Regions from separate parts of the Plantibacter sp. Leaf1 genome, predicted to be linked through region 2. Evidence: riboswitches for the same ligand, from Rfam matches in the RefSeq annotation. Region 2 holds a riboswitch; the other holds the start of a gene.
The links. Region 2 has a riboswitch for thiamine pyrophosphate ahead of thiM (hydroxyethylthiazole kinase). Riboswitches for the same ligand answer to the same signal wherever they lie in the genome.

Region 1: another riboswitch for thiamine pyrophosphate. It lies ahead of ASE44_RS18910 (ECF transporter S component); the one in region 2 lies ahead of thiM (hydroxyethylthiazole kinase).

The regions. Positions count from the first base shown of each region.
Region 1 covers NZ_LMJX01000002.1:650,533-665,581, reverse strand. Annotated here, with positions in the region: gene ASE44_RS05380 (sugar porter family MFS transporter) at 1-270, opposite strand, end outside; gene ligA (NAD-dependent DNA ligase LigA) at 421-2,721, shown strand; gene ASE44_RS05370 (long-chain-fatty-acid--CoA ligase) at 2,724-4,445, opposite strand; gene gatC (Asp-tRNA(Asn)/Glu-tRNA(Gln) amidotransferase subunit GatC) at 4,536-4,835, shown strand; gene gatA (Asp-tRNA(Asn)/Glu-tRNA(Gln) amidotransferase subunit GatA) at 4,832-6,343, shown strand; gene gatB (Asp-tRNA(Asn)/Glu-tRNA(Gln) amidotransferase subunit GatB) at 6,346-7,845, shown strand; gene ASE44_RS05350 (hypothetical protein) at 7,960-8,556, shown strand; gene ASE44_RS05345 (acyltransferase) at 8,527-9,852, opposite strand; gene dinB (DNA polymerase IV) at 9,935-11,233, shown strand; gene ASE44_RS05335 (hypothetical protein) at 11,243-11,572, shown strand; TPP riboswitch at 11,624-11,732, shown strand; gene ASE44_RS18910 (ECF transporter S component) at 11,769-12,398, shown strand; gene ASE44_RS05325 (ABC transporter ATP-binding protein) at 12,401-13,876, shown strand; gene ASE44_RS05320 (energy-coupling factor transporter transmembrane protein EcfT) at 13,873-14,673, shown strand; gene ASE44_RS05315 (hypothetical protein) at 14,670-15,049, shown strand, end outside.
Region 2 covers NZ_LMJX01000001.1:370,002-385,050, forward strand. Annotated here, with positions in the region: gene ASE44_RS01630 (methylated-DNA--[protein]-cysteine S-methyltransferase) at 1-383, shown strand, start outside; gene ASE44_RS01635 (deoxyribodipyrimidine photo-lyase) at 486-1,856, shown strand; gene ASE44_RS01640 (response regulator transcription factor) at 1,887-2,561, opposite strand; gene ASE44_RS01645 (sensor histidine kinase) at 2,554-3,873, opposite strand; gene ASE44_RS01650 (ABC transporter permease) at 4,050-5,138, shown strand; gene ASE44_RS01655 (ABC transporter ATP-binding protein) at 5,200-5,904, shown strand; gene ASE44_RS01660 (hypothetical protein) at 5,956-6,357, shown strand; gene ASE44_RS01665 (pyrimidine/purine nucleoside phosphorylase) at 6,423-6,719, opposite strand; gene ASE44_RS01670 (bifunctional hydroxymethylpyrimidine kinase/phosphomethylpyrimidine kinase) at 6,766-8,337, opposite strand; gene thiE (thiamine phosphate synthase) at 8,334-9,044, opposite strand; gene thiM (hydroxyethylthiazole kinase) at 9,041-9,892, opposite strand; TPP riboswitch at 9,884-9,984, opposite strand; gene ASE44_RS01685 (DUF1622 domain-containing protein) at 10,045-10,449, shown strand; gene ASE44_RS01690 (HAD family phosphatase) at 10,530-11,216, opposite strand; gene ASE44_RS18145 (CDP-alcohol phosphatidyltransferase family protein) at 11,296-12,573, opposite strand; gene ASE44_RS01700 (carboxypeptidase regulatory-like domain-containing protein) at 12,678-14,768, opposite strand; gene ASE44_RS18360 (hypothetical protein) at 14,765-14,920, opposite strand.

The sequences.
Region 1 (15,049 bases), on a different contig from region 2:
GAAGATGCGTCCGCGGCTGTCCGCGATCCGGCCGGCGAGGTAGGCGCCGAGCGCGCATCCCAAGAGGGCCGAGGCGACGGCGAAGCCGATGAGCCCCTCGCTCAGCTGGAAGTGGTCCTGCATGGCGTCGACCGCGCCGTTGACCACGGAGGAGTCGAAGCCGAAGAGGAAGCCACCGACCGCGGCGGAGACGGAGATGCCGATGACGCGCGCGGTGAGCTGCTTACTGGTAGGAGCCGCCCCCGTTCCTGGCCTGCTGGACTGGGACATGGTTCCTCCGATTCCGCGCGCATGGTTCCTGCGGCACTGCGACACCCTACTCCTCGATCAGCGGCTCGCAGACCCGCTTGCCCCGATCGGGGAGGACGTGCGGTGTGTCAAGCGCTCCTGCGTGTCGGGGGCCGCTCATAGACTGACCAGGTGGCGAACAGCAACGAACAGACCCTGCAGCAGGCATCGGCCGAGGCGGAGGAGCTCACCTCTCGGATCCTCGAGCTGCGCGACGCGTACTACGAGCGGGACGAGTCGCTCGCCTCCGATCAGGAGTACGACGCCATGATCAAGCGGCTCGACGAGCTCGAGCGGCTCTTCCCCGAGTTGCAGAGCCAGGACAGCCCGACGCAGACGGTCGGCGGCCGGGCGGAGACGACGCTGTTCGCACCGGTCACCCACCTCGAACGCATGCTGAGCCTCGACAACGTCTTCTCGACCGAGGAGTTCCTCGCCTGGGCGGCGAAGGTCGAGCGCGACGCGGACGGTGCCGTCCAGTACCTGTGCGAGCTGAAGATCGACGGCCTCGCCATCAACCTGCGGTATGAGCGAGGGCGTCTGGTGAGCGCGGCGACCCGCGGCGACGGCGTCGTCGGTGAGGACGTCACGGAGAACGTCCGGTACATCCGCTCCATCCCGAGCGTGCTGACCACCGCCGACACGGACGTCGAGGTCCCCGAGGTCGTGGAGGTGCGCGGCGAGATCTTCTTCCCCGTCGAGGCGTTCCGGGAGCTCAACGCCAACCAGGCGGCCGCCGGTGAACGGGTGTTCGCGAACCCCCGAAACGCGGCGAGCGGATCGCTCCGTCAGAAGGCGGAGAGCAAGAACCCGGCGCAGCTCGCCCTCATGCACGACCGGCTCGGCCGGCTGCAGATGCTCGTCCACGGCATCGGCGCCTGGGAGCGCCCGCCGGTCGCGCGTCAGTCGCAGGTCTACGAGCTCCTCCACCGGTGGGGTCTGCCGACCTCGTCGCACTACCGGGTCCACGACGAAGCGACGGGGGCGGCCGAGTTCATCGAGTACTTCGGAGCACATCGCGACAGCGTCGAGCACGAGATCGACGGGGTCGTCGTCAAGGTCGACGATCTCGCGCTCCACGGGGAACTCGGCGCGACGAGCAGGGCTCCGCGCTGGGCCATCGCCTACAAGTACCCGCCGGAGCAGGTGAACACCAAGCTCCTCGACATCGTGGTCAGCGTCGGCCGCACCGGTCGGGCCACGCCCTTCGCCGTCATGGAGAAGGTCCTGGTCGCCGGCAGCGAAGTGCGCCAGGCCACGCTGCACAACCAGGACGTCGTGAAGGCGAAGGGGGTGCTCATCGGCGACACCGTCGTCCTCCGCAAGGCCGGCGACGTCATCCCCGAGGTCCTCGGTCCCGTGGTCGAACTCCGCGACGGTTCCGAGCGCGAGTTCGTCATGCCGGACGACTGCCCGGAATGCGGCACCCCGCTCGCCCCTGCCAAGGAGGGTGACATCGACCTGCGCTGCCCGAACGCGCGGAGCTGCCCGGCTCAGGTGCGAGGCCGGGTGGAGCACATCGGTTCACGTGGAGCACTCGACGTCGAAGCCCTCGGTGAGGTGGCCGCAGCGGCGCTCACGCAGCCGCTGGAACCCGCGGAGCCGCCGCTGACCACCGAGGCTGGGCTCTTCTCGCTGACGATGGCCGACCTCTTCCCGGTGACGGTGGTCGTGCGCGACAACGAGACCGGCCTGCCGAAGCTCAACGAGGACGGCTCGGAGAAGCGAGTCACGCCGTTCCGCCGCCGTCGGGCGAAGAAGGACGGCGTGCACGACCCGGAGGCGTCCGAGTTCGACGGCGACGAGTCCTCGGTGCCGTCGAAGAACGCGGTCGAGCTGCTCGCCAACCTCGACGCCGCGAAGACGCGCCCGCTCGCACGGTTGCTCGTCGCCCTCAACATCCGCCACGTCGGTCCCGTGGCGGCCAGGTCGCTCGCGGAGTACTTCGGATCGCTCGACGCCATCCGAGCTGCGAGCCGCGAGGAGCTGGCCGAGGTCGACGGTGTCGGCGGGATCATCGCCGACGCCCTCATGGCCTGGTTCGAGATCGACTGGCACCGCGAGATCGTCGAGGAGTGGACGGCTGCCGGCGTGCAGTGGGCGACGCCCGGTCACCCGGGCCCAGGTGCCGCCGTCGCTGCTGGCGGTGTCCTCTCGGGCGTGACCGTCGTCGCGACCGGCTCCCTGGACGGTTTCACCCGCGAGGGCGCGCTGGAGGCCATCGTGCAGGCCGGAGGCAAGGCGGCGTCGAGCGTCTCGAAGAAGACCGACTTCGTCGCCGCCGGCCCGGGCGCGGGGTCGAAGCTCGCGAAGGCGGAAGCGCTCGGTCTGCGGATCATCGACGCGGAGCAGTTCGCGATCCTGGTCTCGGAGGGCCCGGCAGCCCTCGGCGAGCCCGAGACGCCCGGCGACGAGGCACCGGCGACCGACTGAGCTCAGTGCCCGGCGGCGTCCAGGAGGTCGTCCCTGACCTGGCGTCGCAGGACCTTGCCGATGAGCGACTTCGGGAGTTCGTCCACGACGACCACCCGCTTCGGCACCTTGTAGGGCGTGAGGATCTCGCGAGCCCACGCGCGGAGCGCCTCGGCGTCGACGGTGGTGCCCGGAGCGGCGACGACGGCTGCGACGACCTGCTCGCCGGAGTGCGGGTCGGGGATCCCGACGACGGCGGCGTCCGCGACGGATGCATGGCCGCGGAGGACCTGCTCGACCTCGCTGGGGGAGACGTTGAACCCGCCCGTGATGATGAGCTCTTTGATGCGGTCGACGACCGTCATGAACCCCTCGTCGTCGATCGACACGATGTCGCCGGTGCGGAACCAACCGCCCGGGAGGAGCACGGCCGCGGTCTCCTCCGGCTTGTTGTAGTAGCCGCGGAACACCTGGGGTCCGCGGACGAGGAGTTCGCCCGGCTCTCCGGCCGGCCGGTCCGTCGCCGGATCATCGGGGTCGACGACCCTGACCTCGGTGCTCGGCAGCGGGAGACCGATGGTGCCGGGCTTCCTGGCGGCGGACACCGGGTTCGCGGAGATCACCGGTGAGCACTCGGAGAGCCCGTACCCCTCGACGAGGAACCCGCCGGACGCCGCTTCGAACGGCACGACGAGCTCGTGGGGGAGCGGCATGGCCCCGGAGATCGCGATCTCGGTACCCTGCAGCGAGACGCCCTGCTCCGTCGCCGCCGCCAGGAGACGGTCGGCGATGGGCGGCACCGCCGGCAGGAAGGTCGGAGGGCGCTTCTTCATGACCTTGAGGACGAGCGCCGGGTCGAACTTCGGGAACAGGACGAGTCGCGAGCCCATGCTCATGGCGAACGTGAGGCACAGCGTCAGCCCGTAGGCGTGGAACATCGGGAGCACTGCGTAGACGACGGCGGATCCCCGTGGCACGGTCGGCACCCAGGCGCGCGACTGGGCGGCGTTGGCGAGCAGGTTCCCGTGGGTCAGGGCCGCACCCTTCGGCGAGCCTGTCGTGCCACTGGTGTACTGGATGAGCGCGAGCGCGTCGGTCGCCGGCTTCGGGTGGCTCGCCGGGAGTGACCCGGTGGTGAGGAGCCGCTCCCACACCACCGTGCCGGAGACCGGGGCGGTCAACTGCGCACGGGAGGCGCGTGCCTTCGCGATCGGGAGCCGCAGTGCCAGGCGCATGTGGATCGGCATCGCACGGGTGACGTCGATCGTGACGAGCGCATCCACCGCCAGGTCGGCCGGGAAGTCCTGCAGGTGACCCGCGACCTTGTCCCAGACGATCGCGAACCGGGCGCGGTGGTCCTCGAACTGGTGGCGGAGCTCCTGCGGCGTGTAGAGGGGGTTGTGCTCGATGACGACGGCGCCGAGTCGGAGGACGGCGTAGAACGCGACGATGTGCTGCGGACAGTTCGGGAGCATGAGGGCGACCGGGTCGCCGGCCCGGACGCCGAGGTCGCGCAGACCGGCCGCAGCGCGCGCGATCAGGGCGTCGAGTTCGGTGTAGGTGGTCGTCGAGCCGAAGAACTCGAGCGCCACGGCGTCAGGGTAGCTCGCCGCGGAGGCCTCCACGAGATCGCCGAGGCTGCCGGTCTGCTCGGGGATGTCGTCCGGGACGTCGGCGGCGTAGCTCGCCAGCCACGGGCGCTCGTGCGGGGGACGGGGACGGCTGCTCGAGTCGTTCTGGCTCACCGTCCCACTGTAGGGGCGGAGGCCGACCGTCGACCACGTCCCTGGCGAATAGACTGGAGCGACCGCCACCGCTACACGTACGGGAGACGCATGTCGGAAATCACCACCGAGCAGGTCGCACATCTCGCGACCCTCGCTCGCATCGCCCTGAGCCAGGACGAGATCGCCCACCTCACCACGGAGCTCGACTCCATCGTGGACAACATCGCGAAGGTGCAGCAGGTGGCCACACCTGACGTCCCGGCGACGAGCCACCCGATCCCGCTCGAGAACGTGTACCGCGACGACGTCGTCGGCAACACGCTCACCCGGGAGCAGGCGCTGCAGAACGCACCGGAGTCGGCCGACGGCCGGTTCAAGGTCTCGGCCATCCTGGGGGAGGAGCAGTGAGCGGCCTGATCGGTCTGACGGCAGCCGAACTGTCGTCCAAGCTCCGCGCCGGCGACGTGTCGAGCGTCGAGGTCACCCAGGCGCACCTCGACCGCATCGCCCAGGTCGACGGCGACGTCCACGCCTTCCTGCACGTCTCGGACCACGCCCTCGAGGTCGCCGCCGACATCGATGCGCGTCGTGCAGCGGGTGAGGAGCTCGGCGAACTGGCCGGCGTCCCACTCGCGATCAAGGACGTGCTCGTCACGACCGACATGCCGTCCACCTCGGGGAGCAAGATCCTCGAGGGATACCTGTCGCCCTTCGACGCCACCGTCGTCGCGCGATCGCGGGCGGCCGGCCTGGTGCCGCTCGGCAAGACGAACATGGACGAGTTCGCCATGGGGTCGAGCACGGAGCACTCCGCGTACGGCCCGACCCACAACCCGTGGGACCTCGACCGCATCCCCGGCGGTTCCGGAGGTGGCTCGGCCGCAGCGGTCGCCGCGTTCGAGGCGCCCATCGCGCTCGGCAGCGACACCGGCGGTTCGATCCGTCAGCCGGCGCACGTCACCGGGACGGTCGGCGTGAAGCCCACCTACGGAGCGGTCAGCCGCTACGGTGCCATCGCCCTGGCGTCCTCGCTCGACCAGGTCGGGCCGGTGAGCCGGACCGTCCTCGACTCCGGGCTGCTGCACGACGTCATCGCCGGGCACGACGCGCTCGACTCCACCTCCCTCCGTGACGCCTGGCCATCGATGGCCGCAGCCGCTCGGGAGGGTGCCCGCGGCGACGTACTGCGCGGTCTGCGCGTCGGCGTCGTCAAGGAGCTCAACGGTGAAGGTTTCCAGGCCGGCGTGAAGAGCCGCTTCCAGGAGGCGCTCACGGTGCTCGAGGCGAACGGCGCCGAGATCGTGGAGGTGTCGGCACCCAACTTCGAGTACGCGGTCGCCGCCTACTACCTGATCCTCCCCGCAGAAGCGTCCAGCAACCTCGCGAAGTTCGACTCCGTGCGGTTCGGCATGCGTGTCACCCCTGAGGGTGGCGGCACGGTCGAGCAGGTGATGTCCGCCACTCGCGAGGCCGGGTTCGGTCCTGAGGTGAAGCGTCGCATCATCCTCGGCACCTACGCCCTGAGCGCCGGATACTACGACGCCTACTACGGCAGCGCCCAGAAGGTGCGGACGCTCATCCAGCGCGATTTCGCGGCGGCCTTCGACCAGGTCGACGTCCTCGTGAGCCCGAGCGCGCCCACGACGGCGTTCAAGCTCGGTGAGCGCATCGACGATCCGCTGGCGATGTACCTCAACGACGTCACCACCATCCCGGCCAACCTCGCCGGGGTCCCGGGCATCAGCGTCCCGATCGGGCTCGCCCCGGAGGACGGCCTGCCCGTCGGCATCCAGTTCATGGCGCCAGCACGAGAGGACGCCAGGCTCTACCGGGTCGGCGCCGCTCTCGAGGCGCTCCTCGAATCGACGTGGGGGCACACCCTCATCTCGCAGGCACCCGCTCTCGGAGGTCGGTAACCATGGCCAAGGACAAGCTCCTCTCCTACGAGGAAGCCCTCGAACTGTACGAGCCCGTGCTCGGGTTCGAGGTGCACGTCGAGCTCAACACCAAGACGAAGATGTTCTCCTCGGCGCCGAACGGCTTCGGCGACGCGCCGAACACGAACATCTCGCCGGTGTGTCTCGGTCTGCCCGGCTCGCTCCCGGTCGTGAACGAGCAGGCGGTGCGGTACTCGATCAGCCTCGGGCTCGCCCTCGGCTGCTCGATCGCCCCGTCGAGCCGCTTCGCGCGGAAGAACTACTTCTACCCCGACCTTGCGAAGAACTACCAGATCTCGCAGTTCGACGAGCCCATCGCCTTCGAGGGTTCCGTCGACGTCGAGCTCGCCGACGGCACCATCGTCACCGTGCCGATCGAACGCGCGCACATGGAGGAGGACGCCGGTAAGCTCACGCACATCGGCGGCTCGACCGGGCGCATCCAGGGTGCCGAGTACTCGCTCGTCGACTACAACCGCGCCGGCGTCCCGCTCGTGGAGATCGTCACCAAGCCGATCTACGGCACCGAGCACCGGGCGCCGGAGATCGCGAAGGCCTACGTCTCCGCGATCCGCGACATCGTCGTGGCGCTCGGCATCTCCGATGCGAAGATGGAGCGCGGGAACCTCCGCTGCGACGCGAACATCTCGCTGCGCCCGCGTGGCCAGGAGAAGCTCGGCACGCGGACGGAGACGAAGAACGTCAACTCCCTGCGGTCGGTCGAACGCGCCGTCCGCTACGAGATCCAGCGTCAGGCCGCGATCCTCAAGGACGGCGGATCCATCGTCCAAGAGACGCGTCACTGGCACGAGGACACCGGCGCCACGTCGGCCGGCCGGCCGAAGAGCGACGCCGACGACTACCGCTACTTCCCGGAGCCCGACCTGCTCCCGGTCGTGCCGTCGCCCGAACTCATCGAGGAACTGCGTGCGGCGCTCCCCGAGCAGCCGGCCGTCCGTCGGCGCCGCTTGAAGGGCGAGTGGGGCTTCACGGATCTCGAGTTCCAGGACGTCGTGAACGGTGGCCTCTTGAACGAGATCACGGCCACCGTCGAGGCGGGAGCCGCTCCGGCCGCCGCACGGAAGTGGTGGACGGGCGAGATCTCCCGGATCGCGAACCAGCGCGACGTCGAGGCGACGAGCCTCGTGTCGCCCGAGCACGTCGCCGCACTCGCGGCGCTCGTCGAGGACGGAACGCTCAACGACAAGCTCGCCCGTCAGGTCCTCGAGGGTGTCATCGAAGGGGAGGGCACTCCTCAGGAGGTCATCGACGCTCGTGGTCTCGCGCTCGTGTCCGACGACGGTCCGCTGATCGCCGCCATCGACGAGGCTCTTGCCGCCCAGCCGGACGTCCTCGCGAAGATCCGCGACGGCAAGGTCCAGGCCGCCGGCGCGGTCATCGGCGCCGTGATGAAGGCGATGCGCGGACAGGCCGATGCGGCGCGTGTGCGCGAACTCGTCCTGGAGCGCGCCGGGCAGTAGGTCCCGCACCAGCGACATCGGGTCCGGACGGCAGTCGTGCACTGCCGTCCGGGCCCGTTTCCGTCCCGCCGGGAAGCCCTGGCGCGTGTCCCCGGTGCGGCATACACTTCGGCCATGCTGGTCGAAGGCACCATGCGTTGGCAGGTCACCGAGGACGCCCCGATGGCCCTTATGCTCGCGCTCGCCTTCCGTTCCATGGCCGGTCTCGGGGACCGGTGCGTCGGCCAGCTCCCAGCGGTGGCCCCCGCACCCGATCCGATCGACGTCGCCGACCTCGATCGCGACGCCCTGGCACTCCAGTTCGACGGCTGGTGGACCGGGATCGCCCGGCGTGACACGCGGTTGTTCCTGGCGGAGGTGCGTCCTCCGCACTTCGAGGTCTTCGATCGCGCCCTCGAACTGCAGGAACTCGCCTACCGTGCCTACGACGGCGCCTACCGGTGGGCGACGGACAGGATCCGCGAGTATGAGATCGCCCTGGCCGGACGCTCACCGAGCAGACTCGCCGACGTCTACGAGCTCATCCGCGAGCGCCAGTTCGAGTTACGTCGGCAATCCAGCTCGTTCCGACTGGACCTCGAGGTGCTTCCGATCTGCCGACCGGGTGCCTGGGTCGTCGCACCCGACACGATCGTGGTCAGTGAGTCGCTCCGGGACGACCGGGAGGCGTTTCGCGAGTGGCTACGACCGCTGGTCCACAGCCTGGTCTGATCCGCTCGCGACGCGCTCGACCGGCCGACGGGTCGGGTTCAGGAGCACGACCGCGATGATCGAGCCGGCGGCTCCGGCAGCGGCCATGGCGGCGGTGAGCGGGTGGGAGATCTCGGCGAAGGGCATGAGGAACGCGCTCACGACTGCGATCCACACAGCCACGTGCGCCGGCTTGCGCTCCGGGTCGAGGCGCAGCCTCCGGGGGTGCTCGACGCGGCCGAGGAGTGCTCCGACACCCGCCAGGAGGACCGCGACGACGAGCAACACGACCGGTCGGGTCCACCACCAGGCGGCGGTCAGCGGCTCCGCGAAGGGGATGCCGAGGGCGAGCTGCAGACCGGCGACGGCGATGATGAGGGGCAGGTGCCAGAGGTACACCGTCATCAGCCGGGACCCGATGAGGAAGACGACCGCTCGCGCGGCGCGGGTCCGCATGATGGCGGTGAGCAGAGGGTGCACCAGGGCGAGCAGGGCGAGCTGCCCGACGCCGAGGACGACGAGGGGGAGGGTCGGTGGGTTGAGGTTGCCGAGCATGCTGGTCGAGTACGGCAGCCAGGTCGTGATCGGCACGAGCGCGCCGTAGGAGATCAGCACCACGGCCACGAGGACGAGGCGCGGAACGGAGCGGAGACGTCCGTCGGCCAGGAAGAACCCGAACTGCTGCAGCAGCGGCCAGACGAACACGAGGTTGACGAGACCGATGCCCAGGAGGCCGGTCGAGTAACGGACGACGTCGACGAGGATCACGCCGGCCAGCAGTGCCGCACAGGTCAGGAAGGGGTGGCGGTCGTGGCAGGTGGCGAGGAACGGGGCGACCGCCTGGCACAGCAGGTAGGCGGCCAGGAACCAGAGCGGGGACCCGACGCCTGCGGCGACGGCCTCGATGATGGCGGGGTCGACACCGAGCGCCCCGGCCAGCCACAGCCCCGCGGCGAGGAAGAGCAGGACCGGGATCGTCGGCAGGGCGAGTCGGAAGACCCTGGACCGGAGGAAGTCGCTGGTCCCGCCACCACGTCGGACGGTGCTGCGCCAGCCGGTGATCGTCGCGAAGCCGCCCACGATGAAGAACAGCGGCATGATCTGGCCGAACCAGGTACCCGTGTCGAACCAGGGTTGCTGCTCCAACGCTCGGGAGATGCCGATCGTGCCGTCCGGCTCGACCGCCACCGCGACCATCAGGAGGTGGACGATGACGACCGTCACGACGCAGGCGACGCGCACGAGGTCGAGGGCGAGGTCCCGCCCGGAGAGGTCTGGGACCGCCGGGGCCGACCCGGTCCGCGTTCGCGTGCTCATCGCCGGACAGCCTAGCGCCGCCGAGCGCTCCCACCTCGGCCCCTGTAAAGAGCGTGTCGGAGGTGACTGCGACAATGGAGTCATGAGTCGGCAGGATGGAGCGTCTCGTCGCGTCTCGGCGCACGATGCCGACGACAGCGGTACCCCCATCCTCCACGTCGACATGGACGCCTTCTTCGTCTCGGTCGAGCTCTTGGAGCGGCCCGAGCTCCGTGGCCTGCCCATCATCGTCGGCAACAAGGAGGGCCGCTCGGTCGTCACCTCCGCGAGCTACGAGGCCCGCAGGTACGGGGTGCGTGCCGCGATGCCGGTGTCCCAGGCCATGCGCTTGTGCCCGAGCGCGGTCGTCCTCCCGCCGCATCACGGCCGGTATCGCGAGTACTCGGATCGCGTCATGGAGGTGTTCGAGTCGGTGACCCCGCTCGTCGAGCCGTTGAGCATCGACGAGGCGTTCCTCGACGTCTCCGGGGCGGTGCGGTTGCTCGGGAGTCCGCGCACGATCGCGGCGCTCGTGAAGCAGCGGGTCCTCGACGCCACGGGGCTTCCCTGCTCGGTCGGTCTGGCGGCGACGAAGTACGTGGCGAAGCTCGCGTCGGGGCTGTCGAAGCCCGACGGACTCCTGGTCGTGCCGGCTGCTGAGACGCTCTCCTTCCTGCACCCGTTGCCGGTCGGGGCGCTGTGGGGCGTCGGCGGACGAACCGAGGAACAGCTCACGAACCGGGGCATCCGGACCATCGGCCAGCTCGCCTCCACCCCGTTGTCCATGCTCCAGCGCGCCGTCGGCGAGGCGTCCGGACGCCGGCTCCTCGAGCTCGCGAATGGGATCGACCCGCGTGGAATCGAGTTGGCGCGGCGGGAGAAGAGCGTCAGCCACGAGGTGACGTTCCCGACGGACGTCGCAGACCCCACCGTGCTGAAACGAGAGCTGTTGAACCTCGCGGGACTCGTCGCGATCCGCCTCCGGAAGGGTGGGTACGCCGGTCGGACGATCAGTATCCGGGTGCGCTACGCGGACTTCAGCGTCGTGACCCGGTCACGGACCATCGGCGAAGCGACGAACGTCGGACGTCGCGTCTACGACGAGGCGGCTTCGCTCTTCGGCGACCTCGATCGAGGAGGGCGTCTGGTCCGCCTCGTCGGCGTGAAGGTCGATCAACTGGTGCCCGCCGAGGAGGCCGGATCGGCGTTGTGGGATCCCGATGAGGAGTGGCGCGGCGCTGAACAGACGATCGACCGGGTGGCCAGTCGCTTCGGCGACCTCGCGATCGCTCCGGCCTCGCTCCTCGGGAAACCGCGGCGACGAGGGCTCGGGAGTCGAGGCGACTCGCAGGGTGCTGGGAGCACGGATCAACCCCTTGGACCGGCGGATGCGCAGCGGTAGCGTGGCAGCATGACGAATCTCGTGGAGAAGCTGGCAGAACAGACCAAGGGCCTCGGCGTGACCGCGGCCTACGGGGAGCAGCAGGACATCGACGGCACCAAGCTCGTGCCGGTGGCCCTGACGTACTACGGCTTCGGTGGCGGGTCCGAGGGTGACGGCGACGACGCACCGAGTGGCGGCGGAGGCGGTGGCGTCTCCATCCCCGTCGGCGCCTACATCAAGACGGACGAGGGCCTCCGGTTCGACCCGAACCTCATCTCGCTCATCGCCGTCGCCATCCCGTTCATCTGGGTGAGCGGCAAGGCGCTGTCCGGGCTCATCAAGGCGCTCAAGAAGTAGCCTTCCCCCGTCGAACCCCTGTCGAGCGATCCTGCGCGGCAGGGGTTAGACTCGTGCCACCACGGGAGTCCGGTGAACCGGGCTGAGAGGAAGGTATTCGCCTTCGACCGTCGAACCTGATCTGGATCATGCCAGCGCAGGGAGACCATTTCTCGCTATCCCGTGCTCTTTTCCGTCTACAGGAAGGGCACGTATCGTGTCAGCATCGACCAAAATCTCCTCGTCTGAACGCGCCGCCGCGCGGAACCTCCGCTGGAGGGTCGTCGACATCGTCGTGGTCGCCGTCCTCGGCGTGGCCACCGGCCTCATCTTCTGGGCGTGGAACACGCTCGGATCGCTCTGGTACGCCGGAGCGAGTGCCGTGACGCCCGGCTTCGGCGGCATCGCCGTCGGCATCTGGCTGCTCGGCGGCGTCCTCGGCGGGCTCATCATCAGGAAGCCCGGCGCGGCCGTCCTCGTCGAGACCATCGGGGCCGTCGTCTCCGCGCTCATCGGCAACGCGTGGGGCATCACCACCGTGTACTCGGGCCTCGCCCAGGGGCTCGGAGCCGAGCTCGTGTTCGCCGCGCTGGCCTACAAGCGCTTCGGCCTCGTCCCGGCCATCCTCGCCGGTGCGGGCGCCGGTGCCGGCGCATGGCTGCTCGAGCTGTTCATGTCGGCGAACCTGGAGAAGGGTGCCGAGTTCAACGCGATCTACCTCGGCTCACTGCTCGTCTCCGGCGCGATCCTCGCGGGCGTCGTCGGTTGGGTCCTCGTCAAGGCGCTCGCCTCCACGGGTGCGCTCAGCCGGTTCGCCTCAGGGCGGGACGCGCGGCGCGAGGTCTGAGCGTGGTCGGTGCGACCGGTCCGGCGCGCGTCGTCGCCCGGGACTGGGGGTGGCGTCACGCCGGTCGGAAGGCATGGGCGGTCAGCGACCTCGACCTCGTCATCGAACCGGGGGAGCGGGTCCTCCTCCTGGGCGCGTCCGGCGCCGGCAAGTCGACCCTGATCCATGCGCTCGCCGGTGTCCTTGGGGGAGCGGACGAGGGTGAGGCTCGCGGGTCGCTGCTCGTGGACGGGGTTGCGCCCGAACAGGCCAGGGGCCGGATCGGCCTCGTGCTGCAGGATCCCGATTCGCAGGTCATCCTGTCCAAGCTCGGCGACGACGTCGCGTTCGGCTGCGAGAACCTCGGGGTCGAGCGCGAGGAGATCTGGCGACGGGTCGTCTCGTCGCTGCAGGCCGTCGGCCTCGACCTCCCGTTGGACCACCCGACCTCGGCGTTGTCCGGCGGACAGAAGCAGCGGCTCGCCCTCGCCGGGGTACTCGCCATGCAGCCCTCGCTCCTCCTGCTCGACGAGCCGACCGCCAACCTCGACCCGATCGGCGTCACCGAGGTCAGGGACGCCGTCGCGCGTGTGGTCGACGACGGTTCGTCGACCCTGGTCGTCATCGAACACCGGGTCGACGTCTGGCGCGATCTGATGACGCGGGTCGTCGTACTCGATGCGGACGGAGGAGTCCTCGCCGACGGTCCTCCCTCCGTCGTCCTCGACGATGTCGGGCGCCGGCTCGCCGACGCCGGCGTCTGGGTACCGGGCATCCCGCTGGGGCTGCGGCCCCGCCGGATGGTGCAGCCGAACGCAGCCGTCTTGACGACGTCCGACCTGACGATCGGACGGCTCCGATCCCAGCCGGTGCAGGAGCACCTGGACCTCAGCGTGCCTGAGGGAGCCGCCACGGTGGTCGTCGGACCCAACGGGGCCGGGAAGTCGACGTTGGCCCTCACCTTGGCCGGTCTGCTGCCCGAGCTCGCCGGAACCGTGGACGCTGGCCGCCGGCTCGCCGGGGGGATCGGTCCTCGGCCCATCCGCTGGAAGTCGACCGAGCTGCTCACCCGCATCGGGACGGTCTTCCAGGACCCGGAGCATCAGTTCGTCGCCGCGACCGTGCGCAAGGAGCTCGGCGTCGCCCTGCAAGCGCTGCGGTGGACACGCGCCGCGATCGACGAGCGGGTCTCCGAAGTCCTCGACGCCTTGGGGTTGGCCGCGCTCGCCGAAGCGAACCCCTTCAGTCTCTCGGGCGGCCAGAAGCGACGACTGTCGGTCGCCACGGTGCTCGTGGCGCGACCCGCCGTCCTCGTCCTGGACGAGCCGACGTTCGGGCAGGACCGATTGACGTGGCTGTCACTCATGCGGCTGCTGCACCTGGAGCTCGAACGTGGCGCGACGATCGTGTCGGTCACGCATGATCCAGGGGTCATCGAGCATCTGGGCGACCATCGGATCCGGCTCGAGTCGCGATCGGCAGCGGGGCGTGCCGCATGACGCGGGTCATGGCACCGGACCGTCGCGCGAAACTCCCTCGCCAGGCGCCGCTCGACCGGGTGAACCCGGTGACGAAGGTGCTCGCGGTGCTCATCCTGTCCGTCCCGCTGCTGCTCACGATCGACTGGGTCAGCGCCACCGCCGCGGTCCTCCTCGAGATGGCACTGCTCCCGCTGTCCGGTCTCCGGCTGTCGCCGTTCCTGAAGCGATCGATCCCGGTGCTCGTCTTCGCGCCCATCGGCGGGATCAGCATGCTGCTGTACGCGAAGCCGGGCGGGACGGAGTACCTGTCGCTCGGTTTCGTCCGGGTGACCGACAACTCGATCGAATTGGCCGTCGCCGTGACCATCCGCGTGCTGGCGCTCGGCCTGCCGACGATCCTGCTCTTCGCGCGGGTGGATCCGACCGACCTGGGCGACGGGCTGTCCCAGATCGCGAAGCTCCCGTCGCGGTTCGTCCTCGGGATCCTCGCGGGGGCGCGGATGCTCGGGCTCTTCATCGACGATTGGCGCAGTCTCGCGCTCGCCCGCCGTGCCCGAGGGCTCGGCGACCGTGGGGCGGTCCGGCGCTTCGCCTCGATGGCGTTCGTGTTGCTCGTGTTCGCCATCCGCCGGGGCAGCAAGCTCGCGACGGCGATGGAGGCACGGGGCTTCGGCGCCCCCGTCGAGCGAACGTGGGCCAGGCCGTCGCGGCTCGGCGTGATCGATTTCGTGGCGGTCCTGGTGGCGGTCGCGATCATGGCCGTCGCTTTGTCCACCGCCGTCCTCGCCGATACGTTCCGGTTCGTGGGGCAATGAGTGCCGCAGCGCCGGTGCTCCTGATCGACGGGCGGTCGGGTACCGGGAAGACGACGCTCGCCTCTTCGGTGGCCGCCGCATTGACGGTGAGCACCGTCGTCCACATGGACGATCTGTATCCGGGATGGGACGGCCTCGAAGAGGGGTCGCGACTCCTCGTGGAGTGGATCCTGACCCCGTTCGCCGATCGGCGGCCGGGGGAGTGGCAGCGGTGGGACTGGGAACGGTCGAAGCGTGCGGACCGGCATGCCGTCCCGGCCGATCGGCCGCTCATCGTGGAGGGCTGCGGGTCCTCGTCGAGCGCGTCGAGGGTCTTGGCCGACACGGTGCTGTGGCTCGACGCGCCGGTGGACCAGCGCACCGACCGGCTCGTGGG
Region 2 (15,049 bases):
AACGGATCCGGCCCGCCGACCGACCCGGCGAGACGGCGGCGGGGACCGTCGAGGCGATGGACGCCGTCCGCGCGTACTACGACGGTGACCTGACGGCGATCGACCTGGTCCCGGTCGCCCAGTTCGGCGGCCCGTTCCGCACCCACGCCTGGACGGTTCTGCGGACGATCGCCGCAGGACGCCCGGTGACCTACACGGAGTTCGCCGCGGCGAGTGGTCGACCGTCGGCGGTCCGTGCCGCGGCGAGCGCCTGCGCGACGAACGCACCCGCCCTGTTCGTCCCCTGCCACCGCGTGTTGCGGACGGACGGCTCGCTCGGCGGCTTCGCGTGGGGACTCGACGTCAAGCGCTCGTTGCTCGACCGCGAGGCCGCGCTGAGCTGAGCGCACCTCGACAGGCTCGGAGACCGGAACCGCTCGGAGACCGGAGCTGACGGCTGCGGTCAACCCCGCAGCTCGGACCAGCGCGCCGCGTAGGCTGACGGGATGGCCACTGCCCCGACGATCGTATGGTTCCGTGACGACCTCCGCCTGGCCGACAACCCCGCACTGCACGCGGCCGTCGAGCTCGGCGCACCGATCCTCTGCCTGTTCGTCCTCGACGACAGCGAAGAGCTCCGACCGCTCGGCGGGGCCTCCCGTTGGTGGTTGCATCACAGCCTCGAGGCGCTCGGGGACGACATCCGCGGGCTCGGCGGCACCCTCCTCCTCCGTTCGGGGAGTGCGGCCACGATCGTTCCTGAACTCGCCGCCTCCCTCGGAGCCGGCGCGGTGCTGTGGAACCGTCGATACGGAGCCGCGGAACGGGAGATCGACGCCGGGATCAAGACGGAACTGAAAGACGCCGGTCTCGACGCCCGGAGCTTCGCCGCGAACCTGCTCGCCGAACCCTGGGAGATCGTCACCGGGCAGGGCCAGCCGTACTCGGTGTTCACCCCGTTCTGGAAGGCGTCGTTACAACGTCACTCGGCGAACCCGCCGAGGCATCCGCTCCCCGCGCCCACCGAGCTGACCGGCGTCTCGGACGCGCCTGACGGTGACGAGCTCGGATCGTGGGACCTCCTCCCGACGAAGCCGGACTGGGCGGGTGGGCTCCGCGAACAGTGGACGCCGGGCGAGGCCGGAGCGGACGCACGACTCGCCGACTTCCTCGACGGTGGGGTCTCCGGGTACGCGGAGGATCGCGACTTCCCAGCCCAGCCGTCGACCTCCGGGCTGTCGCCGCACCTGCGGTTCGGGGAGATCAGCTCACCGCAGATCTGGCACGCGGCTCGCGACCGCCGCCGACACCTCGGCGACGACGGCGCGACGTTCCTCAAGGAACTCGGCTGGCGCGACTTCGCCTACCACTGCCTCTTCGCGTTCCCCGACCTCGCCACCCGCAACTGGCGGCAGGCCTTCGACCGCTTCCCCTGGCCGGACGTCGACCAGGACGCCTTCACCGCCTGGACCACCGGCCACACCGGCATCCCCCTCGTCGACGCCGGCATGCGCGAGCTGTGGACGACCGGCAGCATGCACAACCGGATCAGGATGGTCGTGGCGTCGTTCCTGACCAAGAACCTCCTCATCCACTGGCGGCTCGGCGAGGAGTGGTTCTGGGACACCCTCGTCGACGCGGACCCGGCGTCCAACCCGTTCAACTGGCAGTGGGTCGCCGGCAGCGGCTTCGACGCGTCGCCGTACTTCCGCATCTTCAACCCGGAACGCCAGCGGGAACGGTTCGATCCCGACGACGCCTACATCAAGCGGTGGGTGCCGGAGTTCGGGACGCCCGACTACCCCGAGCCGATCGTCGACCTCGGTGAGACGAGGCAGGCGGCCCTCGCCGCGTACGAGCACGTCAAGGGCGCCTAGCCCGGCCCGTCCTGTGGCACTTCGACAGGCTCAGTGACCGGGTGCGGCTCCGCGGGTGCGGAACAGGCCCGCGCGCTGCGCCGCCGCGATGGCGGCCGAACGGTTCGACACGTCGAGCTTCGTGTAGATGTGGGCGAGGTGCGACTTCACCGTCGTCTCCCCGACGTGGAGTCGTCCGGCGATCTCCAGGTTGGTGAGCCCCTCGGCGGCGCGTGCGAGCACCTCGATCTCGCGTGCACTCAAGGCCTGCTGCGGCGCGCTCACCCGTGCGACCAGGCGGGTCGCGACGGCCGGGCCGAGCACCGAGTTCCCGCCGGCCGCCGAGCGGATGCCGTCCACGAGGTCCTCGGGCGCGGCATCCTTCAAGAGGTACCCGGCGGCCCCGGCCTCGATCGCACCGAGGATGTCTGCGTCGGAGTCGTAGTTCGTCAGCACGAGGACCGAGGGTGGTTCCGGGCGTGCCCTGATCTCCCGCGTCGCATCGATGCCGGTGGGGCCGTCGCCGAAGCTCAGGTCCATGAGCACCAGGTCGGCTCGAGGTGCCGCCGCGACCGCCTCGGCCGCGGTCGCCGCCGTCCCGACGACCTCGATGTCGGCGATCGGAGCCAGGACGGCGAGCAGTCCGGCTCGGACGATCGGGTGGTCGTCGGCCACCACCACCCGGACGACCACTCGGGCCCCGGCTTCGCTCGCGCCCTCAGGCATCGGTCCCACCGTCGCGCATCGTCGCTTCCTCCCTGCTCGTGTCCGGTGCCGGTGTCGAGTCCGGAGTCGGTGTCGCGGTCGGTGCGGCGAACCGGACGGTGACGGTCGTCCCGGCACCGGGTGCGCTCCGGACGTCGACGGCGCCGCCCAACTCGGTGATGCGACGACGCATGGACACCATGCCGAACGAGCCGCCCGCAGCCCGCTCGACGACCGTCGCCGGATCGAACCCGGCACCGTCGTCGTCGATGTCGAGGATGACCTCTCCGTCGAGGTAGCTGAGCGTGACGTCCGCTCGGGTCGCCCCGGCGTGACGGACGACGTTCGCGAGGCTGCTCTGCGCGGCCCGGAGGAGCGCGGTGGTCACCGGCGTGCCGAGGACGAAGGCGTCACCGGTGACCGTCGTGGCGACCGGTGTGCCGCTCTCCGCGGTCGTCGTCTCCGCGAGCCGGCCCAGTGCGTCCGCGATCGTGGCACCCACCAACGCCGGCGGGCTCAGCTCGTCGATGAGGCTGCGTGTCTCGGCGAGCGCGGTCGCGGCGGCGTCCCTCGCCAGGCCGATGTGGGAGCGCAGTTGTCCGGTTCCAGACCCCTCGCCCGCGGAGCGTTCGGCCGCATGCAGGAGCAGTTGGATGCTCGACAGGGCCTGGGCGACCGTGTCGTGGAGTCCGGCGGCGAGGCGCTCCCGCTCCGCCAGCTTGCCGGCCTCCTGCCCTCTCCTGGCGAGCTCCTCCCGGGCGGCGACGAGGTCGGCGATCAGCCGCTCACGCTCGGCCGCCTCCCGAGCCAGCGCCTCGTAGCCGAGGCCGATCGCCACGGCCACCGCCGCACCGACGAGCGGACCGACGACGCCTCCGACGCTGAACCCGGCGTGCAGACCGATCGCGACGATCGCCGAGAGCGTGGCGATGACGACGGCTGGGACCGCGACGGCCCGTGGAAGCAGGTGGAGGTAGAGGAAGAACAACGGGAAGACGAGGTAGGCCGCATCGGGACTGAGCAGGACGAGGACCACCCACTCGACGCTGAGGAAGACCAACCAGGCGAGGACGAAGGAGCGACCTCGACGAGCCCCGGTGGCCGCGACACCGTGGTCGGTGGGCGCGGTGGCCGTCCGGCGGAGCCGACCACCGACGACGGCACCGGCGGTGTAGGTGGCCAGCATGACGACGGCGAACACGAGCGCCGCGGACATCGTCGGGCCACCGACCGAGACGGATCGCACGATCACGAGCGCGATGAGTGCGGTGACGAGGCCGTGGAGGCCGAGCTGCAGGCCGGTGAACACGGGGCTGAGTGCCGAGTGCTTCATCCGCCCAGCGTACGACGCGAGCCGTCGGGGCGAATCATCAGAAAGGTGGAACGTCGCCTCCATCCGACCGTGCCAGGAGACCCTCCCGTCCGACGATGCCGTGCCGCCTCGGCTCGACGACGCTGAGAGGGTGCCGCACCACGGAGACGCCGTCGGGCGGCCGACAAGGAGTCCCCATGTTCGTCGCCTGGCGCGACATGCGCTTCGCCACCGGTCGCTTCGTGCTGATCGGGGCGGTCGTCACCCTCATCACCCTGCTCGTCGGATTCCTCAGTGGCCTGACGGCGGGCCTGGCGAACCAGAACATCTCCGCGATCACCGGGCTCGGCGCGTCGAGCATCGTCCTCGCCGGCCCGGCCGACGACGGACCGGCGACGTTCGCGGATTCGGCGATCGACGAGGCCACGGCCGACCGGTGGGCAGCCGTCCCCGGCGTTGACCACGTCCTGGAGCTCGGCATCAGCCAGACGCGCCTGACGACCGACGACGCACGCACCGCGGTGGCGGTGTTCGGGACCGCCGGCGCCGCCGCAGGCGCCGAGCGCACACCCGACGCACCCGCCGACGGCACGGCCCGGCTCAGCCGGACCGCCGCGGAAGCCCTCCACGTGGTCCGCGGTGACACCGTCTCGGCCGGCGGTGAGGCGCTCACGGTCGGCGCGGTCGTCGACGACCAGTGGTACAGCCACACGCCCGTCGTCTGGACGAGCCTCGCGAGCTGGCGGTCGATCCAAGGCGCTTCCGGCGCCCCGGCAGACGGCGCGACGGCCCTCGCCATCTCCGGTACCCCGACCGCGGACGCCGTCACGGCAGCTGAGCAGGCCACCGGCACGGTGTCGAAGGACGTCCTCTCCTCGCTGCTCGCGATCGGCTCGTTCCGCTCCGAGATCGGATCCCTGCTGCTCATGGTCGGCATGCTGTTCGGCATCTCGGCGCTCGTGATCGGTGCGTTCTTCACGGTGTGGACCATGCAGCGCGCGGGTGACGTCGCGATCCTCAAAGCGCTCGGGGCGACGACCCGGCGGCTCGCGCTCGACGCGCTCGGTCAGGCGTCCGTCCTGCTCCTCCTCGGCGTCGGGCTCGGCATCGGGCTCACGGCGGTGCTGGGTTCCGCCGCCGGCACGGCGCTGCCGTTCGTCCTCAGCCCACTGACGACGCTCCTGCCCGGCGTCATCATGATCGCCCTCGGGCTCGTCGGCGCAGCGTTCGCGCTGCGGTCGATCCTGTCGGCCGATCCCTTGACCGCGCTCGGCGGCAACCGGTGAACCCGGGCTCCGCCACCGCATCCACTCCAGCACCCACCCCCGTCACCATCGGAGTCCCCGCATGATCTCGCTCACCGACGTCTCCCTCACCTTCCCCGACGGCGACCACCGCGTCACCGCCGTCGACCACGCGACCCTCATCGTCCCGGCCGGGACCGTCGCCGCGCTCACCGGCCCGTCCGGCTCGGGCAAGTCGAGTGTCCTCGCCGTCGCGGCCGGACTCATCCGCCCCGACAGCGGCACCGTCGAGGTCGCCGGGATCGACGTGACCTCGCTCGACCGTCGAGCCGCCACCGACTTCCGCCGGACGAACCTCGGTATCGTCTTCCAACAGGCCAACCTCCTGCCGTCGCTCACCGCCCTCGAACAGCTGTGCGTGCTCGGGACCCTCGGCGGCCGCGCCTCCCGGGCCGACCGGGCACGGACCCGTGATCGGGCCACGATGTTGCTCGCCGCGGTGGGACTCGCGGACCAGGCCGGCAAACGGCCGCACCAGCTCTCCGGTGGTCAGCGGCAGCGCGTCAACATCGCCCGGGCGCTCATGAACGAGCCGGACGCGCTCGTCGTCGACGAGCCGACCAGCGCGCTCGACCACGAACGCGGTTCCGCCATCATCGAGCTCATCCTCGAACTCACCGCATCGTCGGGCGCAGCGACCCTGCTCGTCACCCACGACCGGACTCACCTCGGACGCATGGACCAGGTGCTCGTCATGGAGGACGGTCGTCTCAGCACGGCCGCCGACGCGCTGGCCCAGCGGTCCTGAGGTCCGTCGCCGCCCGACGGTAGTGTGAGGTCACGCCGAGAGAGGATCACCATGCGCAGCGCCACCCGAGGGCTCACCGTGATCGCGATCGTCGGAGCCCTCCTCGGCACCAGCGCGTGCACCGGCAGCTCGGACGAACCCTCCGGCCAGGGTTCCGCGAGTGCCGCCGGCGTGATCGCGCCCGTCATCGTCCAGCTCGTCGATCAGGACGGCCGCACGATCTCCGTCGGGCTGGACAACGTGGTGGACCTCGTCGCCGTCGACCCGAACGCCTGGTCCGCCGAGATCGAGGACCCGTCGATCGCCGAGTACGTGCCCGGTGGCTCCCGGGGCGGCGCCTCCTTCAACCCCGGCCTGCAGCCCCTCGCCGTCGGCAGCACCGACGTGACGCTGACGAACCGCTCCGACGACTCGACCGTCGTCTTCACCCTCGAGGTCGTCGCCGGACCCTGAGCCGAGACCGGCCGGAGACGCACCCACCGGTCCCTGAGCCTGTCGACGGGCAGCCGTTCAGCCGCTCAGATGTTCAGGTAGCGGCAGAGGTAGGCGGTGGCGACCTCCACCTGGACCTGGAAGCTGCTGCTCCCCGGGACGCTGAACTGGGCGTCGGGGCCGAAGTCCTGCCAGGCGCTCGTGTTGGGCAACAGGACGCGGAGTCGGCCGGAGATGACGGACATCTCCTCGGCCTTGCCGGTCGTGAAGGTGTACTCCCCCGGAGCCATGACCCCGACGCTCGCCGACTCGGCTCCCGGCTCGTGCGTGGCGAAGCCGATCGACTTCACGTTGCCGTCGAAGTACTCGTTGCTCGTCAGCATCAGGGGCCTCCCTCGTGGTCCACGACCGCGGTGGCCGATCCGCCATTCATCGTATCGGCTCGGCGAAGAAGGCCTCCTCGTGTGCCGCAGAGGCGAGGAACGCCCGACGCATCGCCTGGAGCTCCGTCGCATCCGCGCGCTCGGCGGCACCGGCGACGATCTCGATCGCGCGCGCGGTGGCGATCGCGAAGGAGGGATCGGCGTAGGTGTCGAGCCACGCGGCGAACGGGTGCGCGGCGTGCGACGCCTGGACGAGCCGCTCCCCCAGATCCTGATAGATCCAATAGCAGGGGAGGACCGCGGCGATCACCCGTCCGTAGTCGCCGTCGACACTCGCAGCGTGCAGGTGGTCGAGGTAGGCCGTCGTGGTCGCCGACGGTTCCATCTCCTCCCCGGCTGCGGCCGAGGCCTCGAGCCAGGTGCGATGGAGTTCCATCTCGGCCTCGATCGAGCCGGCGGCGCCCGTCGCCCAGAACACCTGTTCCTCGGGGGTCGGGGCCAGCGCGCTCGCCCGCGCGAGCACCCGCGAATAGGCGCGGAGGTAGATCGCATCCTGCTGCAGGTACCACGCGAACCGGGCCGGATCGAGGGTGCCGTCGGCGAGCATCGCGACGAAGGGTAGCCGGTCGATCCGCGCCCGCAGCTCCGCGATGTCGTCCCACCAGCCCCCGACGAGCTCGGCACCGTCCGCCCGGCGCGCACCGAGGCCCGCCGACTCCCACACCGTGGCGAAGTGGTTGATGGGCCCGCTCCCCGCGCCGACCTCGAGCGCATCCGCCGCCTCGAGACTCGCGGTGAGCCACGACTTCGCCGCGCCGAGCGCCTCCGACCAGGAGCCGGTGCGGGCGACGAGGGTCGCCATCGCACTCGACAGGGAGCAGCCGGTCCCGTGGGTGTTCGTCGTGGCGACGCGAGGTCCGTCGAACTCGACGAGCGAGCGGCCGGCACCGAGGCCGCCGCCGGCGTCGACGAGGGCGTCCGGGCAGTCCACCACCCCGGACAGGTGCCCACCCTTCACGAGCACGATCACCCCGGCCCGTTCCGACACCCGCCGCGCCTGCGCGAGGGCGTCGGCCCAGCGCTCCGCCACCGGTTCGTCCGCGAGGACCGCGAGCTCGGGGAGGTTCGGGGTGACGAGGTCGACGAGCGGCAGGAGCTCGCGCATGGCGGCCTCGGCGTCCTGCCGCAGCAGGCGGTCGCCGCTCGTCGCCACCATGACGGGGTCGAGCACGACGGGTCCGGTCACGGTCTCGCGCAGCCACGCGGCGACGGCCTCGATGATCCGTGCGTCGCCCAGCATGCCGATCTTGACGGCGTCGATGACGACGTCGTCGGCCACCGCGTCCAACTGTTCACGGAGGAACCCGACGGGCGGGGTGTGCACGGAACGGACGCCGCGGGTGTTCTGCGCGACGAGGGCGGTCACGACCGCCATGCCGTATCCACCGTTCGCGGCGATGCTCTTGAGGTCGGCCTGGACACCGGCGCCGCCGGTCGGGTCCGTCCCGGCGATGCTCAGCACCCGCGGCGTGGTCCTCGTGACGAGCGGCCGTCGCCCGATCCCCGCGTCGTGCGACGGCCGGGCCGGGGCTGTCCTCAGCGAGTCGGTGGCGCTCACGCGGGCACCTCGTCCCACGCGGCACGGAACGCGCGAGCCGCCGCGGCCGGATCGTCGGCAGCACAGATGGCGGACACCACCGCGAGCCCGGCGGCACCCGCCGATCGGAGGGCCGCGGTGTCGGCGAGCCCGACCCCGCCGATCGCCACGCAGGGCAGCTGGGTGGCGGCGGCGATCGCGGCGAACCCGTCCACGCCGAGCGGCTCCGGGTGGTCCGGTTTCGTCGCCGTCGGGCGGATCACGCCGACGCCGAGGTAGTCGACGGTCCCCGCGGGCAGGGCGGCCACCGCGTCGAGGTGGGCTGGCGTGTTCGCCGTCAAGCCCACCACGGCCGCGTCACCCACGATCCGGCGGACCGCGTCGACCGGGAGGTCGCTCTGCCCGACGTGGACACCGTGGACGACGGCGCCGGCGGAACGGGCGGCGAGGAAGACGTCGACCCGGTCGTCGACGAGGAGCAGGGCTCGACCCGAGACGAGCTCCGCGGCACGGAGCGTCAGCTCGAACAGCTCGCGGGCCGTCGCGGTCTTCTCCCGGAGCTGCACCGCGGTCACCCCGCCGTCGACGGCCCGACGCACGACATCGAGCACGCCCCGGGCGCCGCTCGCCGAGGCGTCCGTGACGAGATACGTCGCCATGGCCCGGCGCACGAGGGCAGCGTGCGAACGCGCCGCGTGCACCCCGTCGGACATCGTCCCGGCGCTCATGCCACCACCGCCAGTCGGTGGACGGTCTCCGCGTCGAGGAGGTGGAGGCGGTCGAGGAACGCCGGGGCGAAGGACCCGGGCCCGCGGCTCTCCGCGGCGGCAAGCTGAGCGGCGACCGTGTACACGCTCGTGGCGGCCACCGTCGTCAGCAACCGGTCGTCGTCGAGCGAGGCGAACGCGGCGAACACGGCGCCGAGCGCGCACCCGCCGCCGGTCACGAGCGTGAGCCAGGCGTGCCCGTTGGAGCAGCGGACGATGCGCTCACCGTCGGTGATGACGTCGGTCGGCCCCGAGATCGCCACGACGGCTCCAGAGCGGCGCGCGATCGCGGTCGCAGCCTCGATCGCACTGTCGACAGAGTCGGTGCTGTCGACCCCGCGACCGCCGGCGCCGAGGCCGGCGAGGGCGATGATCTCACTCGCGTTGCCCCGGACGATCGTCGGCCGGAGCGCGAGGAGCTCTGCGGCGAGCGCCGTCCGGACGGGGAGGGACCCGACCGCGACGGGATCGAGCACCCACGGGGTGCCCACCTCGTTCGCGGCGGTCGCGGCTTCGATCATGGCCTCGCGCTGCTCCTCCTGCGGTGTGCCGAGGTTGAGGAGCACGCCGGAGGCGATGCGGGCGAACGGCCCGGCCTCCGTGGGGATGTCGGTCATCGCCGGGGCGGCACCGACGGCGAGGAGGACGTTCGCCGTGAAGTTCGTGACCACGGCGTTCGTGATCGATTGGACGAGCGGGGTGCGTTCGCGCAGGCGGTCGAGGAGGTCCCCCGCGGTGCTCGCGAACCCGCCGGCGGCGGCATCGTCGGTGGACGGGTGGGCAGACTGCTGCGGTGTGCGAATGCTCATTCGCGACATCCCTTCGCTCGGACTAACGAGATCAGGTTCGACGGGTGTGTTCTCAGCCGGTCGTCATGGGATCGGCACCCCGTGTCACTCGCGACCACCATAGCGGGTCGGCGCCGCTTCCCGTCCGGCGAGGCGACGAGGATGATGGGCGCATGGACTTCTTCGAGCTGGTCACCATCGTCTTCGAGGTCGCCGGTGTCGGGGCGATGGTCGTGGGCTTCGTGATCGCCGTCACCCTGTCGGCCCGCCTGTGGCTCCGCACCCGTGACGGCGGGCGGGCCTTCCGGATGCTGCGGGAGACGATCGGCTCGGTGATCCTGCTCGGGCTGGAGATCCTCGTCGCCGCCGACCTGGTGAAGACGGTCACCTCCACGCCGTCGCTGACCGACGCAGCCGTCCTGGCGATCATCGTCGTCATCCGCACCCTGCTGAGCTTCTCCCTGCAGATCGAGATCGAGGGGACCCTGCCCTGGAGACGCCTCGCGACGACGGGACCGCAGGCGTTCGGCCAGACCGTCGCGCGCGGCGGTGAACGCCCGCGAGGAGCCGTCAACTAGCAGGATGTGACCGCCCCGGACGCCGGAGGAGCCACCGTGCCTGACGACGACGGCCGGTTCCCGGAACTGCGCAGTCGCGGCTAGCGCGTGGTGGCGGTTTCCGCCCAGGTGTCTCGGATGAGGTCGGGCAGCTCACGCATGTCGTCGAAGACGTGGGTGCCGTCGCCGATGAGGCGCTCGGCCGGGGTCATGCCACCGGCGTAGGCGTACACGGTCATCCCCGCGGCCCGCGCGGCGAGGACGCCGACGACGCTGTCCTCGACGACCGCGCACCGCTCGGGGGCCGTGTCGAAGTCGGCAGCCGCATGCAGGAACAGGTCCGGGGCCGGCTTGCCGACGGCGACGTCGGTGGCGCTGAAGATCCGCCCGGCGAACCGGTCGTGGATGCCCACCTGGCCGAGGTTGCGGACGACGTCGTGGAACATGCCGTTCGAGGCGACGCACAGCGGCACCCCGGTCGCCGCGATGCCGTCGAGCGCGTCGACGACACCGTCGACCGCTTCCAGCTCGCGCTCGCAGATTCCACGGAACATGTCGCTCCAGCGCTGGATCCAGTCGGCCTCCAGGGGCTTGCCGAGCCGCGCTTCGACGAGCGTCGCGTAGGTCTCGAGCGATGCGCCGACGAACAGTTCGCGCACCTCGGCCTCGGTGTAGTCGCCGCCGACCTCGTTGAGGAGCTGCAGGTTCACGCGTACCGAGATGCGTTCCGTGTCGACGAGGGTGCCGTCGCAGTCGAAGATGACGAGGTCCGGATAGTCGACTGGCATGCTCCGAGCCTAAACGACACCGCCTGCGTCCACGCCGGGCGCGTCTCGGGGAAGCTGCCGGCAGCACAGCCGGCCGGGATCAGCGGGACAGGCTGACGCCCTGCCGCTGCCAGGTGACGATCATGCGTCGCGCATACTGGGTCGCCGCCACGAAGTGCCCGACGAGCCCGAGGAGGATCGCGACGAAGCCGATACCGCCGAACACGCGGGACAGCGGCGAGGCCGGATCACCACCGCCGAGCGCGAGCCCCGTGAGCAACGCGAAGAAGCCGACGAAGAGGAGCACCGTACGGATCTTGCCGGCGAGGCTCACCGGCACCTCGGGCGTCCCGCGGAACGCGACGACCGCGATGAACGCGAGGAGGAGGTCGGGCACGATCATGACGACGAACACCTGCCATGGGATGATCTGCGCGACGGCGAAGGACGCTGCGACCACGACGACGGTCAAACGGTCGGCGACGCCGTCGAGCCAGGTGCCGAGCGCCGAGACGGCCCCCGTCCGGCGCGCGATCTGCCCGTCGGCGACGTCGCTCAGGAACACGACCGCCCCCACGACGAGCGCCGCCCAGTAGGAGCCGGTGATCACGAGGACGGCGAAGACGGGGAGCAGGAGGATGCGTCCCGCCGTGATCGCATTGGGCAGGTTCCGCCAGTCGTCGTCCGCGAAGAGCTGGGTGCGGAGGCGCGCGAGCGGCGTCTTCTCGTGCAGGGTCACCGGGATCATCGCTTCGTCGCCCGGGATCGCGAGGCCCCGTCGAGCGCGGACGATCGCGACGGCCGACACCACGACGACGAGCGCGAGCAGCAGCACCCACCCGGCGGAACCGAGGTACTGGCGGACCCCGTCGAGCACGACACGGACGAGCGAACCGACCCCGACGAAGACGGCGGACCACAGGAGCGAACCGAGCACCGACGCCAGGAGGAACGATCGGTACGGCACGCGGGCGACCCCGGCCGCGGCCGGCGTCAGGCACCGGAGCACGGGGACGAGGCGGGTGAGGAAGACGGCCTGGGCTCCGCGCCGTTCGAGCGCCTCGACCGCCCGGTCCCAGCCGCCGACGCCGAGACGCCGGACGACGGCCGTGTCGCGGAGGCGCCCGCCGCTCCGACGACCGATGAGGAAGCCGAGGTGGTCTCCGAGCGATCCACCGAGCGCGACGGCGAGGAACAGGACGAGCGCGGCCGGACCGGAGTCGAGCATCGCCGAGAGGAGGAGCACGACGGGCTCCCCCGGCACCAGCAGGCCGAGCCAGAGCCCTGACTCCGCCACGGCGAAGAGGAGGCCGACCAGCCAGATCATCGGATCGGGCAACGCCGTCGTGGCGCCGTCCACCCAGCCGATGACGTCCACGGGTCCCCGTTCACGAATGCGATCCGCGCCCCTGGTCGGAGCGCGGCTCGCCCAAGTCTACGGACGAGCCGCGTGCTCCGATCCCCTTCGGGACGACGGAGCGGTCAAACGTCGGACGGGGTGTCCCGCTCGGCACGTCGACGTCGGAGGACCGCGGCCGTCACGACGCCGGCGGCTCCGAGCACGAAGAGCACTCCGGCCGCGACGATCCAGGGCATCGTGTCCGCGCCGGTCGAGGGCAGGCGGCCCGAGGTGCCCGGCACGGCGGGGTCGCTCGGGCTCGCCGAGGGCACGGGCGTGACGGCATCCGGGACCAGGACGAACGCGGGCACGGAGACCACCGATCCGTCGGCCGCGACGATCGCGACGGCCGAGGCGGCACCCTCGGCGGTGTAGCCCGATGGCACCGTCACCGTGACCTCGTACGAACCCGCGGCGAGATCGTCGAGGAGATAGGCGCCCTCGGCGTCCGTCGTGACGACGACCTCCCCGGCCGGGGTGTCGACCGTCACGCCGACGTCCGCGAGCGGGGCACCGGCATCCGTCTCGATGGTTCCGGACAGCCCACCGAGCACCGCGTCCGCGACGAGCACGAAGCTCGGCACCGTCTGCACCGAACCGTCCGAGCCGACGACCGCGACCGCGGTCGTCACTCCGCCATCGGGGACCGAATACCCTGCCGGCACGGTCAGCGTCACCGGGTAGTCGCCGGGCGGAAGGTCGGCGAGCCCGTAGGAGCCCTCACCGGATGTCGTCAACACCACCGGGCCCGTCGGCGTCTCGACCGTCACCGTGGCTCCGGGGACGGGCGCACCCGTGTCCGTCACGACATCGCCGATGACGGTCCCGAGCCGGGCGAGCTCGAAGTCGACCGCGTCCAGATCCGTGTCGGCGAGCTCCTCGGAGCGCGTCGCCGTCCCGGAGACGACGTAGCCCTCGGGCGCGACGATCGAGACGGTGTACGACCCCGCCGGCAGGAGCGGGAAGCTGTACGAGCCGTCGGCGGCCGTGACGGCGCGTTCGACGCCGCTCGGACCCTCGGCGCTCACCGTGACGCCGGCCACGCCGACCCCGCCGGAACTGATCACGCCGCCGAGGCGCGGGTTCGCGACGAGCACGAAGTCCTGTGCCGTGACGGGCGTCTCGCTCCCGGCCGGGACGGAGAACGGGGACGGCGCGATCTGCACGGCGTACCCCGCCGGTGGGGTGATGACGAGCGTGTGGTCGCCGACCGGCACGGTGTCGAAGAGATAGTCCCCGTCGGTGTCGGTGGTCACGCTCCCCACGCCGTCGATGGTGACGGTGGCCCCGACGATGGGGACACCATCGGCGTCGAGGGCGGTGCCGGAGACCGCGACGGGCACGATGTCACGGACGACGAAGTCCGCGATCGCGTCGGTGTCCGTGAGGTCGGCGCCGACCCGCGTCGCCTCGACGGCGATCTTGCCGGCCGGCGGGACGAGCTGCACGGTGTAGCCGTCGGTCGCGAAGTACCCCTCGAAGGCGTATGCGCCTCCGCCGGCGGTCGTCGTCGAGGCGACCACCCGGCCGACGCGGTCGATGAGTCGCACGCCGACGCCGTCCAGACCGCCGGTGACCTGGTCGGTCACGGTACCGGTCACGTCACGCGCGATCGACGCGAACCATGTCTGGAACACCGGGAACCCTGCGCGCTGCTGGAAGGAGAAGGTGAGGCTGGAGATGGGAGCGGCGGGCTCGAACCAGGCGGCCGCACCGCTCGTGTCGGCGGCGGCGGCGTTGCCGCGCAGCACCTGCGTCGCGGGATCCCAGGTGGGGACGTCCGTCGCGGAACCGGTGCAGGAGGGCTTGCCGGTCAGGCCGGGAGCGCAGGCATTGAAGCCACCGTTGAACCCGAGCTCGTCCGCCGTCAGGGCGACCCCGTCGGGACCGATCGCCGTCACGGTGACCTGGTCGGCGTCGATGTCGCCGAGCACGAACGTCCAGCCGGACGGCGGTGTCGGCGTCGAGAAGGAGTAGGTCGTGGTCGAGGGCGACGCCGGGTTGTTCGCCTTCGGCCGGAGGTTCAGATAGGGCTGATCACGACTGCTGCCGTACTTCGCGCCCACCGGGGTCGACGCCGCCAGCCAGTTCGAGGCGCCGGAGACGAGGTTCGCGCCGCCGAGCGAGTCGCTCGTGAGCGTCGCGGTCAGGGCGGGCTGCCCGGCCAAGGTCATCGTGCCCTGGTACGAACCGAGGCGCCGGAGAAGGTGGGCCACGCCGCCCAGCTCGAGGTGGTGGCGGCGGAGGCCGCCGGAACGGCTGCGGTGAGGGCGAGCGCGGAGGCTCCGAGCAGGACGAGCACAGCGGCTCCGATGCGGCGGGTCATGCCCCCGCCACGATAGGCACTCCCCTTGCGGCGCAGGAAGCCTGAATCTGATGCGGGACATCCTGGACGATCCGTGATGTGTCCACCGTGGTGGCACCACCGACCCACGGACCGGTCACCCCGGATGGT